Regions from separate parts of the Drancourtella sp. An57 genome, predicted to be linked through region 3. Evidence: predicted binding sites of a transcription regulator. Region 3 holds the regulator's gene; each other region holds the start of a gene.

Region 1 (6,009 bases), on a different contig from region 3:
TTCATTTTTGTCTAATCTTGTTTATTATAACATAAACACAGTATAAAAAAGAAGTGCTTCCCCGTCTTGTCGGAATGGAAACACTTCTTTTTTATACCCTGCCAAATGCCGCCTTATGCGACACAGAATTTATTCAAAGTTGCTTCAAAATGCGGATCGATTCCAGCATACTGCACAGTCAGAGTTTTGTTCAGATCGAGACTGAAAACGCCTAAAATCGATTTGGCATCTACGATGAATCGATTGTAAAATACATCGATATCAAAATCGCACTTTTCTGCGGATGTGACAAACTCATGGACATCTGCAGGGGTCAATTTGATTTTTCGTTTATGTTCCATTTGAATACACTCCCTTCTGTGTTCCCATGTATTATGCCATCATCTTTTTTGAAAATCAATCTGTAAAAATGCCAGTATTTTCCAGGTTTTCCTCTTTTCTTTGTCGAAACCGCTCAAAAAATCCGCAAAATGAAACTCCTGTCCTAAGACTGCTCTCCGTCCCGGTATTCCATCATTTCGCCCCGGTAGCGCAGCGGCATATTCATCTGCTGAAGCTTCAAATTCTTCCTTTCCTGAATCGTCACGCTCTTTTTAAATCCCTTCCATAATCTCTGCCACTCTTTTTCCTTTTCCGAAAACGATTTTTCTATTTCCCATTTGCGCTCTTCATCTCTGATAATCAGCCATGGCTTCTGTTTCGGGTGGATCAGAAAAGAAGCATGTGTCTCATCGCAGATCACAAAATCTTCCAGCGGGAACCGGTTGGAAAAATGATCAGCAATCCCCGGAAGGACAAAATTATGCGGTGTAATGCTGGCATAAAGAATCCCTCCTTCCAGCTCCTGAAAACGAAGAAACTCTTTCCACGCATGTGTTTCCCTGCCAACATTTCTGCTCAGTTCAAACACACGGCGCACCTCCGGATGGGAAAGATGCCCCATAATCTTCTTCCCGTCAGGAAGGTTTCTTGCCTCCATCATCATACGAAGAATCGCCGTTCCCTTTCCGGGATCTTCTGAAAGCAAGGCATATCCGACAGACAGTTCAGCCTCCTCTCCCAGATGGCGGTGAATCAGCCTGCGGACTGCCTCTGCTTTCTTTTCATCCTCTCTCACTTCCCGGTACTCACAGAACATCTCCTGCTGCACACTGCCCCAGAAAACAATCCCTGCCTCCTGGTCACTCCTGTCAAAGGTCCACGCATCATAGATGGCGGAGAGTACTCCTGTCATGGTCTCCGTACAGATATATCTTCGTTTCATCTTCCCACTTCCCCGATCTTCATGTCATCAAAAAGCGACAGCTGCCTGTAGGTAATCTCCCCAAGTCTCCCCGGAAGCTTCTCCCTCGGATCCAGAAGATTCCTTAAAATATAATCTTCATCCATCCGTATCGGATACATCATCTTCCCTTTGCATGTCACAAAATAAAGCGCCCGCTTCAACACAACGCCCATCTTCTTCAAATCTGTGAAATCCAGCGTCCCTGTTCTTCTTGCCCGCACAATCCGTCTGGCGGATGTATAGCCGATCCCCGGCACCCGAAGCAGCGTCTGGTAATCAGCCCGGTTGACCTCCACCGGAAAATACTCCAGATGCCGCAGGGCCCAGTCGCACTTCGGATCCAGAACCAGATTGAAATTCGGGCGTTCTTCCGATAAAAGCTCCTCTGCCGAAAAATGATAATACCGCAGAAGCCAGTCCGCCTGGTACAATCTATGCTCCCGAAGAAGCGGCGGCCCAAGGTCCGTCCTTGCAGGAAGAGCAGAATCTTCATTCACATGAACAAACGCCGAGTAAAACACCCTCTTTAACTCAAACTTCTGATAAAGAGACTCTGCCACACGGATAATCTGATAATCGCTCTCCGGTGTTGCCCCGATAATCATCTGCGTACTCTGTCCTGCCGGAACAAACTGCGGCGCGTGCCGGTACAGCGCAAGCTCATGTGTATTCTCCTCCCGTTTCTTCTGTACATATCGCATCGGAGATAAAATATTTTTCCGGCTCTTATGAGGTGCCAGAAGATGCAGGCTCTCAGCCGTAGGAAGCTCCAGATTAATACTCATTCTGTCCGCAAGAAATCCCGTCATCCGAATCAGATCCTGAGATGCACCCGGTATTGCCTTTACATGAATATACCCCTGAAACCGGTACTGTGACCGCAGCCGGTATAAAGTCTCATAAATCAGGCGCATCGTATAGTCCGGGCTTTTCATAATACCGGAACTTAAAAACAATCCTTCTATATAATTTCTCCGGTAAAACTCAATCGTAAGACGGCAGACCTCATCCGGGGTAAAGGACGTCCGCTCCACATCATTGGACGCACGGTTAATACAGTACTTACAGTCAAAAATACATTCATTGGTAAACAGGATCTTTAAGAGGGAGACGCACCGTCCGTCCGGCGTAAAACTGTGGCAGATCCCTGCTTTCTCGCAATTCCCGATTCCAGTTCCGTCTCCCCTTCTCTGAGTGCCGCTGGAAGTACATGCCACGTCATATTTGGCTGCGTCAGAGAGAATGCTCAGCTTCTCACACAGCGTCTTTTCTTTCTGAATCCGAAAACAATCCACGTATCTCCCCTCCTCTTTTTCGAACATATGTTCTTTTTATTATGATAGCACATACGTTCGGCATGCGCAAGGAGAAATTAAAAAACTCCATACAGGCAATGTTCTGTCTGTACAGAGTTTCTGATTATTTCCATATGCAGTTTTTCTCCAGCACTTTTACGATTTCCTTTAATCCCTCTTCGTCTTCCTCGGAAAAGCGTCCCACAAGCGGACTGTCAATATCCAGTACCGCAATGACGTCGTCTCCGTCGTGGATCGGAAGGACAATCTCGGAATTCGATGCGCTGTCACAGGCGATATGCCCTTCAAATTCATGTACGTCGTACACTCTGAGCACCTGATCTTTCTGTGCCGCAGTTCCGCACACTCCCTGTCCCAGAGGGATCCGGATACAGGCTGTCTTTCCCTGAAATGGTCCAAGGTAAAGCGCTCCATCCTCCATCAGATAAAATCCGGCCCAGTTCAGATCCGGGAGTATCTGCCAGAGTAATGCGGACGCATTGGCCAGATTCGGAACAGGACGGCTCTGCGTCCCGGTCAGTGCATCCATCTGTTCTTTTAAAAGACGATAATCGATCATGATTCCAACACCTGTGCTGCATCGCTTAAGTATGCATTGTTCACCTGGTCAAAGGCTTCGTTTTCCACTGCTTCTGCCAGCTTCGGATCAATCGGGATCCGGCCGAGTACCGGAATCTCCAGCTCTTTTGCAATGTCTTCAATATGACTCTTTCCAAAGACCTCGATCTTCCGGCCGCAGTCCGGGCATTCCAGATAACTGAAGTTTTCCACGATTCCAAGTACCGGAATATTCATGTCTTTTGCCATATGATATGCTTTCTTTACAATCATGCTGACAAGATCCTGCGGAGATGTCACAATCACGACACCGTCCACCGGAAGAGACTGGAATACCGTAAGCGGTACATCTCCGGTTCCAGGAGGCATATCTACGAAGAGATAATCTACGTCACCCCACATGACATCGGTCCAGAACTGAGTCACCACGCCTGCGATGATCGGTCCTCTCCAGATGACCGGGGTATCTTCTTTCTCCAGAAGCAGATTGACAGACATGATCTTCGTTCCGTCTTTTGCTACGCAAGGAAGCATTCCCTCTTCATTTCCAAGGGCCTGCTCATGGATTCCATACATCTTCGGGATCGATGGCCCTGTGATATCTGCATCCAGAATTCCCGCCGTATATCCTTTCTCAATCATCATTCTTGCAAGGGATGCCGTAACCATGGATTTGCCGACTCCACCTTTTCCACTGATGACTCCGATCACTTTTCTGACCGCTGAATACGGATTCGCCGGTTTTCTGAAATCCTTCTTCTGGCTGGTACATGTCGATGCATGAGCACATCCGGCACATCCTTCTGAAGGACAGCTTTCCTGTTTCTTTTCTTCCGCCATGTCTTTAATGCTCCTATTCCTCTACTGCTGCGATCACTTCGATCTCGCAAAGTACATTCTTCGGCAGTTCCTTCACTGCCATGCAGCTTCTTGCCGGTTTGGATGTGAAATATTTTGCGTATACTTCATTAAATGCTGCAAAATTAGCCATATCGCTTAAAAAGCATGTTGTCTTTACAACATGATCAAAATCTGTTCCTGCTGCTTTTAATACTTCGCCGACATTCTTGCATGCCTGCTCTGCCTGACCTTCAATTGTGTCAGCCTCTACTGTATCCGTTGCCGGATTGATCGGAATCTGTCCTGCTGAGTAAAATACTCCTCCTGATACATATCCCTGAGAATAAGGCCCTAATGCTTTTGGTGCTTTTTCTGTTGCTACTACTTTCATCGTCTGTCACTCCTCTTATCGATATTTACAGTGTATTACTGCATCTTGTTATAGTATAACACCTTTTCTCCTGCTTTGGCAATTGCTAGTGATTGGCTTTCCGGAAAATTTCCAGCACATCGGAAGCGTCGAGCGGGCGGAGTACGGAAAGCCGGACGGTATCATTCATCGTCGCGTCCATAGCCAGCTCTTCCAAGGCCCGTCAGGTTGTTATGGGAAAGACTGCCGCACCACATCAGCTCGCTCATGGCATCATAATCCGCCGGATTTTGAAGCGCCTTTCTTCCACTGTCGATAACGGTCCGCAGAAGTCCCTCCGCGATCTCATCCGTCATCCGGTTTTTCTGGTCCGGAATAAAATACCGTTCCAGTGTGTGCATCATGATATCCGCAATCCCGCATCCGATCTGGTATTTCGGAAGTGTAAAGGTAAGCTCCGGATTCATAATGGCAAAGGCCGGCCGGTTCAGCTCCGTTCCGAGACCCGATTTCTTCCCGATTACTTCATTGGTAAGGACCGCAGAGTCGCTTGTCTCACTTCCCGCGGCCGGAATCGTCAGCACAACGCCGACCTTTGTCGTCCTGGTCAGAGGAACTTTCTTCATCCAGATATCCCAAAGAGGAATCCCGGGATTTGCCACTCCATGGGCAATGGCCTTGGCCGTATCGATAGCGCTGCCTCCACCTACGCCCAGGATAAAATCCACCTTCTCCCGGATCCCTTTTTCCACCCCCTCTTCCGCAAATGCAAGCCCTGGATTTGGTTTTACGCCTCCAAACTCTGCATAGGCGATTCCCTCTTCTTCCAGCGACTTTTCAATCCGCTCCAGCAGTCCCGATCTTCTGGCGCTGCCTCCGCCGTATACAATCAGCGCTTTTGTCCCTCCATGCTTTTTCACTTCTCTGCCGCAGGAAACTTCTGTGTCTTTTCCAAACACAATCTCTGTCGGCACACAATATGTAAAATTCCGCATCTATCGTCCTCCTTCCAAGACTGTTTCTTAGCCTATTTTACCATAATCTTTTTCCTGCTGCCATTTCCCGGTTCATTTTTCAGAAGTATTTGAACTATCACAACAAATATGTTATCCTAAACTACAAAGATACTATATATGGAAGGAGGCACTCTGTTGAAGATACAGGAATCCGCTGAAAATTATCTGGAAACAATCCTGATGCTGGGAAAAGAAAAAGGAAATGTCCGTTCTATTGATATCGCAACTGCTCTTTCTTTTTCAAAGCCGAGTGTCAGTGTCGCCATGAAAAACCTGCGGGAGAATGGATATATTTTGATGGACAAGGACGGCTATATCGCATTGACAGAAAAGGGGCATGAGATTGCTGAGACCATTTACGAGCGTCACACCCTTCTTTCCAGCTTCCTGATGTATCTCGGCGTTTCCAGGGAAACTGCCACTCAGGACGCCTGCCGGATTGAACATGTCATCAGCCCGGAAAGTTTTGAGGCCTTAAAGCAGCATGTATACAGCCACAAGGAAATTATGGATTTAAATGATGTGAAGATGTAGTCAAAACAGGGAGGCATAACCTCCCTGTTTTTTCCTTCCTGTTTAGTTGAGGAAATTTTCAATGATGACGCCTTCCGCTTCCTCCTCATT
Region 2 (6,009 bases), on a different contig from region 3:
TCCGATGAGAGCATTGTTACATGGTGCGTGGGGCATCTGGTGACAATGAGTTATCCGGAGGCCTATGATCCGAAATATAAAAAATGGAGTCTAAGCACCCTCCCGTTTCTTCCAAAGGAATTCAAGTATGAGGTGATTCCGAATGTGAAGAAGCAGTTTGACATCGTAAGCGGACTTCTCAACCGAAAGGATGTAGATACGATCTATGTCTGTACAGACTCCGGGCGGGAAGGGGAGTATATTTACCGCCTGGTGGAGCAGATGGCAAAAGTAAAAGGGAAAACGAGAAAGCGTGTCTGGATTGATTCCCAGACAGAGGAAGAGATCCTGCGGGGAATCCGGGAGGCAAAAGATCTGTCAGCGTACGATAATCTTTCCGCTTCCGCTTACCTGCGGGCCAAGGAAGATTATCTGATGGGAATTAATTTTTCCAGAATTCTGACATTGAAATACGGGAACAGCATTGCCGGATTTTTACATAAAAACTTTGTGGTGCTCTCGGCAGGGCGGGTCATGACCTGTGTGCTGGGAATGGTGGTAAGAAGAGAGCGGGAGATCCGGGAGTTCGTCAAGACGCCGTTTTACCGTGTGCTTGCGAATATGGACGCGGACGGGGCCGCATTCCAGGGAGAATGGAAAGCAGTCAAAGGGTCCCGTTATGAGATGTCTCCGAAGCTGTACCGGGAAAACGGGTTCAAAGACCGGGAAACAGCACAGGAGCTGATCGATGAGCTGATGGACAGCGACCGGATGGGCGCGCTGGTTTCTGTTGAGAAAAAGAAAGAAAAGAAAAATCCGCCGTTGTTATTCAACCTGGCGGAACTGCAGAATGAATGCTCGAAACGGTTCAAGATCAGTCCGGATGAAACCCTTCGGATTGTGCAGGAGCTGTATGAAAAGAAGCTGGTCACCTATCCTCGTACCGACGCGAGAGTCCTTTCCACAGCGGTGGCAAAAGAGATTCACAAAAATCTGAACGGGCTTGCGAAATATGAACCTACGGCAGACCTGCTTGGGTTTATCGCAAGGGAACGGACGCACAAAGGACTGGAAAAGACGAGATATGTTAATGACAGTCAGATTACGGATCACTATGCCATCATTCCGACCGGGCAGGGACTTCCGGCGCTGAAGTCCGTATCTGCAACCGGTGCGAAGGTATATGATCTGATTGTGAGGCGTTTCCTTTCGATTTTCTACCCGCCGGCAGTGTACCAGAAATTATCACTGGAGATGGTGCTGGAAGGCGAGCATTTCTTCTCCGGCTTTAAGATTCTGACAGAGGAAGGATTTTATAAAGTGACGGGCATTCCGGGTAATAAGAAAGGAAAGTCAGAGGAGGACGAGGAGACGGTTCCGGATGCGGAGCTGTTTGCCCGGATTCAGAAGCTGAAGAAGGGAGACCGGATTCCGGTGAAGGGATTTGAAATCAAAGAAGGCGAGACATCGCCGCCAAAGCGGTACAACTCCGGTTCCATGATTCTTGCCATGGAAAATGCCGGACAGCTCATTGAGGATGAAGAGCTCAGGGCCCAGATCAAAGGAAGCGGTATTGGAACGAGTGCGACGCGGGCGGAAATACTCAAGAAGCTGATTCATATCAAATACTTATCTCTTAATAAAAAGACCCAGGTGATCACTCCGACGCTGATGGGAGAGCTGATTTACGATGCGGTGGATCATTCGATCCGCTCCCTTTTGAATCCGGAGCTGACGGCCAGCTGGGAAAAGGGACTGACCCTGGTGGCTGAAGGGCAGATCACCTCAGAAGAATATATGCAGAAACTGGAACATTTTATCGCGGTCAGGACGAACGGCGTAGTCGGACTGAACAATCAGTACCAGCTGAAAGCCTGCTACGATAAGGTGTCCCCTTATTATAAATCAATGAAAAAGTCATAGAAGGAGGAACAATATGAAAGAATTAACAGTACAGGAGCTTTATGATCTCAACGAGACGATCGCAGGAGAACTTTTTGAGGGAGTGACCTATCCGTGGGAAGTCCTTCCGAAAATCGGGGAATTTATTGTAAAACTTGGAAACACATTGCCGGAGGACGAGTATGAAAAGAAAGGCGAGAACATCTGGATTGCAAAGTCTGCAAAGGTGGCTCCAAGTGCATACATTAACGGTCCGGCAATCATCGGCAAAGACGCTGAGATCCGGCACTGTGCATTTATCCGTGGAAACGCGCTGGTAGGAGAAGGTGCAGTAGTCGGGAATTCTACAGAACTGAAAAATGTTGTGTTATTCAACAAGGTTCAGGTGCCTCATTACAATTATGTCGGCGACTCTGTCCTTGGATTCAAGTCCCATATGGGTGCCGGCTCCATCACATCCAATGTGAAATCTGACAAGACACTTGCAACAGTCAGTACACCGGAGGGTAAAATCGAGACCGGACTGAAAAAGTTCGGCGCCATGCTCGGAGACAATGTGGAGGTAGGATGCGGCAGTGTCCTGAATCCGGGGACGGTTGTAGGAAGAAATACAAATATTTACCCGCTTTCCATGGTGAGGGGTTATGTGCCGGCCGGAAGTATTTACAAAAAACAGGGCGAAGTTGTAGAAAAACAGTAGTAACCTGTGAAATTTTACTGTGAGAATCCGGAGAAATATTGTATAATAAAAGAGAAATTCGTTGACGGGACAAAGAAGGAATGACGGATCGGGAAAGGAGACGAAACACAATGGGAAAGCAGTATGTAGATTTTGAAATTGGAAAGCAGAAACATATCGCACTGGTGGCGCATGATGGAAAGAAAAAAGAAATGGTGGACTGGTGCGATAAGAATAAAGATATTCTGAAAAATCACTTTCTTTGCGGTACCGGGACGACAGCCAGACTGATCGCGGAAAAAACGGGGCTTCCGGTGCGCGCGTACAACAGCGGTCCCCTCGGAGGGGATCAGCAGATTGGAGCAAAGATCGTAGAAGGTGGCATTGACTTTATGATCTTTTTGTGGGATCCGCTGGAAGCACAGCCGCATGATCCGGATGTCAAGGCGCTTCTTCGAATTGCGGTCGTATATGATATTCCGGTAGCCAATAATCTTGCTACTGCGGATTTCATGCTTACATCCCGGTATATGAATCAAACATACTCCAGAAAAGTTCTGAATTTCTCCGCGGAAGTAGAGGAGAGAGTCAGACAGATGAAATAGGAATATGATCTGTTTTTATGAAAGGCCTGCCGCAGCCGGACTGTGGCGGGCATTCTGTCTTGTTTCCGGTCCGGGCATTTCTGCCAAAACTCAAAAATCAGCTTGACAACAAAATAAGAATCGGTTACTATTAAAATCACAGGCGAACATTTGTTCGGATTCAAAAAAGGAGATCAGAGTATGACAAATAATGAAGATAAAAAGAAGGCCCTTGAGGCCGCGATAGCCAAACTGGAAAAGGATTTTGGAAAAGGAACGGTGATGCGTCTCGGAGATCCGAAGGCACAGGTGGCAGTTGAGACCGTTCCGACAGGAGCGCTGAGTCTGGATATCGCCCTTGGACTCGGCGGCGTTCCAAAGGGGCGTATTGTAGAGATTTACGGACCGGAGTCAAGCGGTAAGACGACAGTTGCCCTTCACATGATTGCAGAGGTGCAGAAAAGAGGGGGAATTGCAGGATTTATCGATGCGGAGCATGCGCTGGATCCGGTTTATGCGGGGAATATCGGCGTGGATATCAATGAGCTTTACATTTCCCAGCCGGACAGCGGAGACCAGGCGCTTGAGATTACGGAGACGATGGTCAGATCCGGGGCAATGGATATTGTTGTCATTGACTCGGTAGCGGCTCTTGTTCCAAAGCAGGAGATTGAGGGAGATATGGGAGACAGCCATGTCGGACTTCAGGCACGACTGATGTCCCAGGCGCTCAGAAAGCTTACTCCTGTCATCAGCAAGTCAAACTGCGTTGTGATTTTCATCAATCAGCTCCGTGAGAAGGTCGGTGTCATGTTCGGCAACCCGGAGACGACTACAGGAGGACGTGCGCTGAAATTCTATTCCTCGATCCGTCTCGACATCAGACGGACAGAGACCCTCAAGCAGGGCGGAGAGATGGTCGGAAACCATGTCAGAGTCAAAGTTGTAAAGAATAAGATTGCGCCTCCGTTTAAAGAGGCGGAGTTCGATATCATGTTCGGAAAAGGCATTTCCAGAGAGGGAGATGTGCTGGATCTGGCAGCAGGCCTGGATATCGTCAATAAGAGCGGAGCATGGTATGCATATGAGGGAAACAAGATCGGTCAGGGCCGTGAGAATGCGAAGGGCTATTTAAGAGAGCATCCGGAAGTGATGGATGAGATTGAAGCGAAAGTACGCGCTCATTATGGACTGGACGGCAGTGCAGGACAGGGGCAGGAAGCTGCGGATAACGGCAGCAAAGAGGCCGAAAGCGAAGAATAAGCGATGAGACAGGTTGGGATTGAGCCGGTTACAAAGACAAAATTTCGGATTTATCTGGACGGACAGTTCGCTTTTGTATTATACAAAAGCGAACTGTCCTCCTGCCATCTGAAAGACGGGGAAACTGTGACAGAGGATCAGATAGAAACGATATTATCGGAGATTGTACTGAAGAGGGCAAAGCGCAAGGCAATGTCTCTTCTTCAAAGTATGGACAGGACCGAGAGCGAACTGCGGGACCGTCTTCTGCGCCAGGATTTTCCGGAGGAAACAGTGGATCAGGCTGTCCGCTATGTAAAGTCATTCGGCTATGTGGATGACAGAAGATATGCGGAGAGTTTTATTCTTTCCAGAAAAGGACGCAAAAGCAGACGGGAAATCTATGCAGAGCTTTCCGGAAAGAAAATAGATGGAGAGATTGTAGACGAAATGATGGAGAGGTGCTATGAGGAGAGCGATTCCGGCGAGGCGCTCCGCCACCTTCTGAGAAAAAAACATTATGACCCTTCCCGCGCCTCTGTGGAGGAAAAACAGAAACTGTATGCCTATCTTGCAAGAAAAGGATTTTCCTACGGAGAGATTAAAAAAGCGCTGAATCTGGAATTTCCGGAAGATTAGCCGGGAATGCCGGAAAAGCCGAAAGATTTTCCGGTGCGGAATTCCGCGATTTCAACGAAAGGAAAGAGTCTGTGCTTGACATATTTGTTAAAACAGTATAAAATTTAAGTGTTGTAATTGTACAATGAAAATTAAATAAGGAGGTGCTCCTGTGCAAATTTTCTATATTATCGTTGCAGTAGTGATTACGCTTGTCGTAACAGCAGCAGTTACTTACAATGTGACGGTTTCGAACTTGAAAAAAAATGCGGAATCCAAAATTGGAAATGCAGAGAGTAAAGCCAGAGAAATCATAGACGATGCACTGAAAAAAGCTGAGACGACGAAAAAGGAAGCCCTTCTGGAAGTGAAAGAGGAATCGATCAAGACCAAAAACGAACTGGAAAAAGAGACAAAGGAACGCAGGGCAGAGCTTCAGCGTTATGAAAAACGCGTCCTTGCAAAGGAAGAAGCGGTAGACAAGCGTTCTGACGCGGTCGAACATCGGGAAATGAATCTTGCAGCGAAGGAAGAGCAGATCAAAGAGCGTGAAGCGAAAGCGGACGAGTTAAACAGACAAAGAGTACAGGAACTGGAAAGAATCTCAGGACTAACCTCCGAACAGGCAAAAGAATATCTGTTAAAAACTGTTGAAGACGATGTGAAGCATGATTCAGCCAGAATGATCAAAGAGCTGGAAAATCAGGCCAAGGAAGAAGCAGGAAAGAAAGCGAAAGAGTACGTAGTCAATGCGATTCAGCGGTGCGCTGCGGATCACGTGGCAGAGACGACGATTTCGGTAGTCCAGCTTCCGAGTGATGAAATGAAGGGACGTATCATTGGACGAGAGGGAAGAAATATTCGTACACTTGAGACACTGACTGGTGTCGAACTGATTATTGATGATACACCGGAAGCAGTCGTACTTTCCGGCTTCGATCCGATCCGGCGTGAAGTCGCAAGGATTGCACTGGAAAAGCTGATTGTAGACGGACGGATTCATCC
Region 3 (6,009 bases):
TGCCGGATGGTCCCAGATGGTTCTTTTTTATCCGGCCATGATCTCTGCGTTGGCTGTAGCCTTTGCACAGCAGGCTGCGCTGTTTGTCGGAGACGCGGTGATTGTACCGCTTGCGATCCTTGTGATCTTTTTTATTGTGTTTTTGAATACACTTGGCTCCAAAATCGGAGGCGGCATCCAGATCCTCTTTACGGTGTGTAAGATGATTCCGCTGATCCTTCTGACTGTTTTTGGATTCTGGAAAGGCACCGGCAATTATCCGGTTTTTGAGCCGATGATCGGGGATGGGCTGAATCCGGCCGTCGTAATGGGACAGCTCATTGTCGCTGTATTGTTTGCATTTGAGGGATGGACATCCGTAGGCGCAATCGCCGGAGAGATGAAGAAACCTGCCAGAGATCTTCCGATTGCTATCATCGGCGGAGTTTCCATTATTACAGGAGTATATTGCATCGTCAATATTGCTTACCTTCAGGTACTTCCGGCATCGGAGCTTGCCACCCTTTCAGCGCCTGCATCCGCGGTGGCCATTGCGCTGTTCGGGGATATGGGCGGCCGTATTGTATCGGTTGGAATCATGATTTCGGTATTCGGAGCGTGCAACGGATTTATCTTTTCCGGATCCCGTGTCGCTTATTTCCTGGCTGACAAGGGAAGCCTTCCGGGAAGCAGACGCCTTGCAAGGCTGAATAAAAATCAGGTGCCACCGAACAGTCTGATTCTGGTCGGAACGATTGCTGCCGTGCTTGCCCTGACAGGACAGTTTAATCTTCTGACAGATCTGGCTGTCTTTTCCAGCTGGACCTTCTATACACTGACTTTTATCGGTGTGATGAAATACCGGAAAGACCGTCCGGATCTGCACCGTACCTACCGGGTACCAGGTTATCCGGTCGTTCCGCTGATCGCTATTGCAGGCGGTATCTATATTATTATTAACCAGCTGTTCCTCTCCGGTATGCGTGCGTGGCTCATGTCGGTATTCAGCATTCTGCTGACACTGGTAGGTTTACCGGTATACTATGCAGTACAGCGTGGGAAAAAGAAGAAAAACATAGGATAACAAACAGGCCTCCTGTACCGGCTATGTGGTACAGAAGGCCATAAATGGGAAACGTCCTACTTATATTCGGTGTCATAATAGGTAATGATCAGGGACTGCCCTGGAATCAAACCACTGGACTTCATGTGATTGAGCTTTCGGATCTCACTGACGTACTCACGGTCAGAAGAGACCGAAGGCTCATTGTATTCTTCGGCCAGACTGTGAAGTGTATCTCCCGCCTTTACCTCAATATTCTTATAATATTTGAAATAGGACGGATCTTCCTCACGGCTTCCCCTGGCACTTGATAAAAAGCTTCCAAGAGTAAATGATGTAACTGCCACAAGTAAAAGAAGTAAGATAAAAAGAAATCTTCTCTTACGTGCGGCACGCTTCCTTTTCGCGTGCTGCTTTCTCGCGGCTGCGCTTCTGGCTGTTCTTGTATGAATCGTAGCTGTAGTTCCCTGCATAGTCTCAATCCTCCTCTATCGATCCCTGTCAGGTCTTCTCTTTTGAAAAAAGTGTATCCGGTTTCTAAAAAACTATTCACCGTTCAATGGCGAACGTTTGTTCTTTCTGTAATTAAGTATAACGTCCAAACATATGTTTGTCAATCGTTTTTTGAATGTATGCAAGCATTTGTTCTGTTACTGAAAAAGAATATAAAAAAAATCTGCAAAACCAGTCTTTTTAGAAATGTTTGGTGATTGGTTTTACAGAGAATTAAATAATATGGTTTAACGCTAACTATGAGCAACTTAGCAAATTATCAAGAAAAAACGCGGGATCACAACGATCCCGCGTTAAGAAATAGTCATATTATTCATTTGTCAACTGCTCTTTTCTTTCATGTACAATCTGCTCTAACTTTGTAATGAGATCCAATTCTTCGATCTGATCGATGTAGTGTGCAAACAAGGATGGGTTATGCAGAATTTTATTTAAATCTGTTTCGATGGAATTTGTATAATCTTCCTTAGAAATAAGAGTTCGATATCTCCTTGATAATACTGTCCCGCTGTAAACAATATCCGCTACTTCAATATAATTCTTTTTAACAAGGCTTCTGAGGGCAGCCTGCACAGTATTGACATTCAGATCTTCTCTTGCTTTTACAATTTCGGATGCAATCATAGGTTCACCGGATTCCCACAATACATCCATCACTTCAAGTTGTCTTTTCTTCAATTCGCCCAACCTTATCACTCCTTACATAAATTAATCTATATTAACATCATAGCATATTTGTGAGAGATTTTAAACAAATTTTTTAGAAATAATGTAAAATTTTTGTGAGAATTTTGATTTATTCGCATAGTTTTGGCGATCTGAAGAATTTTTCTTTCATTCTGTGACACAAAACGAAAAACGGTATTGTTAATATTAGTATAATGATGGAACTAGCAAAAACATCCGGCCAGGAAAGAATTCGTGCTTCTGTCTGAGACGCAGCTGTTGGATTTGTAAACAAGGCGCCCATTCCGTTGTTTAAACAATGCATGATGGCAGGAAGCCAGATGCTGTTTAGTTTCATATAAAAATATCCCATCACAAAACTAAGACAGATGCAGAATACAATCCGGTAAACCATTTCCTGCATTGGTGCTTCCGGGGAATAATAATAGAGCGTAAGCGGAAGATGCCACACCGCCCAGATCACACCAACAAGGACCAGCCCCTTACAGACTCCGTATCTTTTTTGCAAAAGCGGCTGCAGGAAATACCTCCATCCGTACTCTTTACTGTTCCCAAATAAATGATCAGTCCTTTTTTCTCATTCTTTTTTAACATAACGTTCCCTCCATTCTACCTTGTATAATAAGGTTCTTATCTACATTATATAACAAGGTAGATAGAAGTCAAGATATTTATTCACTTATTTTTTTGCAAAAAAGAGTTAGATCGAACATATTTTCTAAACATTTGTTTGCCTTTTATACCTTGCTATGATAAAATAGAAAAAAAGTATGTAGTCTGACAGAGACATTAGAAAGCAGGAGGACATTCCATGGGTAACGGAAATATTACAGAAAAGCAATCCGAGATTCTTGAATATATAAAAGCACAGATTTTAGAAAGAGGATTTCCGCCGGCAGTGCGTGAAATCTGCGAAGCAGTACATTTGAAATCTACTTCTTCTGTCCACTCTCATCTTGAGACGCTGGAGAAGAACGGGTACATCCGGAGAGACCCGACGAAGCCGCGTGCGATCGAGATTCTGGACGAGTCGTTTAATTTGACACGCCGCGAGATGGCACAGGTGCCGATTATCGGACGTGTAGCTGCAGGAGAGCCGCTTCTGGCAGAGCAGAATATTGAAGACTATTTCCCGATTCCGGTAGAGCGCCTTCCAAACAATCAGACATTTCTCCTTCGTGTGCGCGGTGACAGTATGGTGAATGTCGGAATTCTTGACGGGGATTATATTTTAGTTGAGCAGAGACCGACTGCGGAAAATGGCGAGATTGTCGTTGCCCTTGTAGAGGACGGGGCTACAGTGAAACGGTTTTTCAAAGAGGACGGACACTACCGGCTTCAGCCGGAGAATGACGCCATGGATCCGATCATTGTTGATGAAGTTACGATTCTCGGAAAGATGATCGGCCTGCTGAGATTTATGAGATAAGGATATGATATTACAAAAGGCTGCGAGCACCTGAGGTTCGCAGCCTTTTCTTCATCTCCTGTCAGGATTTACTTTTCCAGATCTTCCATGGAGATCGTCTTCCCATCTTTCCAGATACGTTCCAGATCGTAGAAAAGACGGTTTTCTTTATCAAATACATGGACGATAATATCTCCGAAATCGAGCAGCACCCAGTTCCCAAGGCCATAGCCTTCCCGCTGTTTTACGGTATATCCTTCTTTTGCAAGCTCTTCCTCAACGTTATCTACAAGAGCCTGTACCTGACTGTTGCTGTTTCCGTTTGCAATGATGAAATAATCGGCCAGTACACTGATTTCCGAGATATCAATGACCCGGATATCTTCGCCTTTTTTGCTGTCCAGCGCACGGCAGGCAGCGGCTGCCATCTTTTTTGATGTTTCTAATGCGTTGCTCATCCATCTTCCTCCTGTTTTTGATTATTTGTTCAGATAGGTTTTATAGTATAAATATGTCTTCTCTGTCATAGGGTCAATGGCCAGATTGCGGGTGTGAAGGTAGGCAAGGGAATCCTTCAGAATCAGATAAAGGCAGGCATCAATGTCCTGAAAAGCCAGCTTTCTGACTTCCGGAAGATTCGGTGCCTCTTTTCTTCCCGGCTCGATATAGTCCGCTATATAAAGAATCTTATCCAGCATGGTCATCTTTGGCTTTCCGGTCGTATGGCAGATGATCGCATCCAGAATCCGCTGATCCCGGACATGATATTTCGTTGCTGCCAGATAGGCGCCAAGCTTTGCGTGAAGCAGACTTGGATTCTGACGCTCGCTTTCTGAAATCGATAAGTGGTATTTCTCACAGAGCCGGATTTTCTTTTTGGACGGGATGCATTTGGCACAGTCGTGAAGGAGCCCTGCGATCATAGCCTCGTTAATGTCTTCATTGTAACGCATGGCCAGGGATGCACACAGATACATCACGCCAAGCGTGTGCTCATATCTGTCCTGATCCAGATATTTTTTCACTTTTTTACGCATCTTATGGATTGCATTGCTCATCTTCTATTCCTCCCTGTATAGACGATGGTCAGAAATATAGGAAGCTACATCAGACGGAACAAGCCGGCTGATGTCCTTTCCCTCTTCTACCATCTCACGGATTTCACTGGATGATACTTCAAATACCGGAGAATGGGAAAACAGAATCGTCGTTTCGTATGTGTTTTCCAGATGCCGGATCTGAGCCTCCATGGCTGCATCTGTCTCACTTAAATCGCGCTTTGCGGCAATAATGGAACAGGAATGTAAAAACCGGTCCGGATGCCGCCATGTTTCCATCTGAAAAAGGGAATCTGCCCCTACAATATAGAAGAACTCCCTCTCCGGGAAAGCGTCTTTGAAATATTCCATTGTTTCATAGGAATAGGAAACCGTATCCTTTTCCACTTCATAAGGCTGAAGGGAAAAATGCGGCTTCCCGCTGATTGCAAGCTTTACCATTTCCAGACGGTCTTCCATCCCTGCGCCGGTCTTTTCCGGCTGCTTATGCGGGGGATTACCATTTGGCATAAACCAGATTTCGTCAAGACCGAACTCTTCCATCACATGTCCGGCAAGAATCAGATGTCCGTTATGAATAGGATTAAAGGTCCCTCCCATGATTCCTGTCTTCATCTGGCTACCTCGGAAGTTCGATTTTCTTTTTCTCTTTTTTGCCCTCTTTGTAAAGGACGATCTTTTTGCCGATGACCTGCACTACCTGAGAGTGAGTGCGCTCAGCAAGCATCTCCGCGATTTCACGCGGATCATCTGCACAGTTTTTCAGAACATTGATCTTGATCAGTTCTCTTGCTTCCAGTGCTTCCTGTACAGCACCTGTCAGTTCCGGCGTCATGCTGAATTTTCCGATCTGAAGAATCGGATCCATAGTCATGGCAAGACTTTTCAAATATGCTCTCTGCTTTGACGTCATGTGTATATTCCTTTCTGTTTTTTGCTTAATTTCTATTTAAAATACTCAAAACTCAGTCCGTACATCCGGATTGTGTCGCCTTCCTCAACACCAAGCTCTTCCAGTTTTTCCAGAATACCGGTTTCCTTGAGGAAGTTCTGGAAGAAACGGAATCCTTTCTCGGAATCAAGGTTGGTATATCCAAGCATCTTTTCGATCTTCGGTCCTTCTACTACAAAGACGCCGTCTTCTTCCTTTTCTACTGTGTACGGGAGATCCGCAACTAAAAGCTCGTCCTCCGGGAAGAACTCCTGCGCAAAGGTGATCGGTTTGGAATCCAGTTTTTTCAGTTCGTTATTCACATACCATAACAGATCCTGGATTCCCTCTCCTGTCACGCCGGAGATGG

Evidence for each region. The regulator LexA, encoded in region 3, represses DNA repair genes until DNA is damaged. The targets are predictions, from matches to a motif close to CNAACANNTGTTNG.
Region 1: B5G11_RS09085 (putative DNA modification/repair radical SAM protein) is a predicted target of LexA. The motif match lies at 2,601-2,614, and genes of this name have one in related genera.
Region 2: recA (recombinase RecA) is a predicted target of LexA. The motif match lies at 3,309-3,322, and genes of this name have one in related genera.

What each region holds. Positions count from the first base shown of each region.
Region 1 covers NZ_NFHY01000009.1:103,042-109,050, forward strand. The annotation lists gene B5G11_RS09075 (HPr family phosphocarrier protein) at 114-341, opposite strand; gene B5G11_RS09080 (TIGR03915 family putative DNA repair protein) at 485-1,264, opposite strand; gene B5G11_RS09085 (putative DNA modification/repair radical SAM protein) at 1,261-2,580, opposite strand; gene B5G11_RS09090 (GAF domain-containing protein) at 2,705-3,160, opposite strand; gene B5G11_RS09095 (Mrp/NBP35 family ATP-binding protein) at 3,157-3,999, opposite strand; gene B5G11_RS09100 (RidA family protein) at 4,013-4,390, opposite strand; gene B5G11_RS09105 (iron-containing alcohol dehydrogenase) at 4,552-5,364, opposite strand; gene B5G11_RS09110 (metal-dependent transcriptional regulator) at 5,521-5,919, shown strand; gene B5G11_RS09115 (SufD family Fe-S cluster assembly protein) at 5,962-6,009, opposite strand, start outside.
Region 2 covers NZ_NFHY01000002.1:211,664-217,672, reverse strand. The annotation lists gene B5G11_RS02600 (DNA topoisomerase) at 1-1,902, shown strand, start outside; gene B5G11_RS02595 (UDP-N-acetylglucosamine pyrophosphorylase) at 1,916-2,581, shown strand; gene B5G11_RS02590 (methylglyoxal synthase) at 2,692-3,165, shown strand; gene recA (recombinase RecA) at 3,346-4,407, shown strand; gene B5G11_RS02580 (regulatory protein RecX) at 4,411-5,025, shown strand; gene rny (ribonuclease Y) at 5,177-6,009, shown strand, end outside.
Region 3 covers NZ_NFHY01000004.1:179,298-185,306, reverse strand. The annotation lists gene B5G11_RS04935 (amino acid permease) at 1-1,063, shown strand, start outside; gene B5G11_RS04930 (LysM peptidoglycan-binding domain-containing protein) at 1,120-1,515, opposite strand; gene B5G11_RS04925 (BlaI/MecI/CopY family transcriptional regulator) at 1,865-2,242, opposite strand; partial or broken gene B5G11_RS04920 (CPBP family intramembrane glutamic endopeptidase) at 2,352-2,771, opposite strand; gene lexA (transcriptional repressor LexA) at 3,054-3,671, shown strand; gene rsfS (ribosome silencing factor) at 3,740-4,108, opposite strand; gene yqeK (bis(5'-nucleosyl)-tetraphosphatase (symmetrical) YqeK) at 4,130-4,708, opposite strand; gene nadD (nicotinate-nucleotide adenylyltransferase) at 4,712-5,323, opposite strand; gene yhbY (ribosome assembly RNA-binding protein YhbY) at 5,328-5,621, opposite strand; gene obgE (GTPase ObgE) at 5,654-6,009, opposite strand, start outside.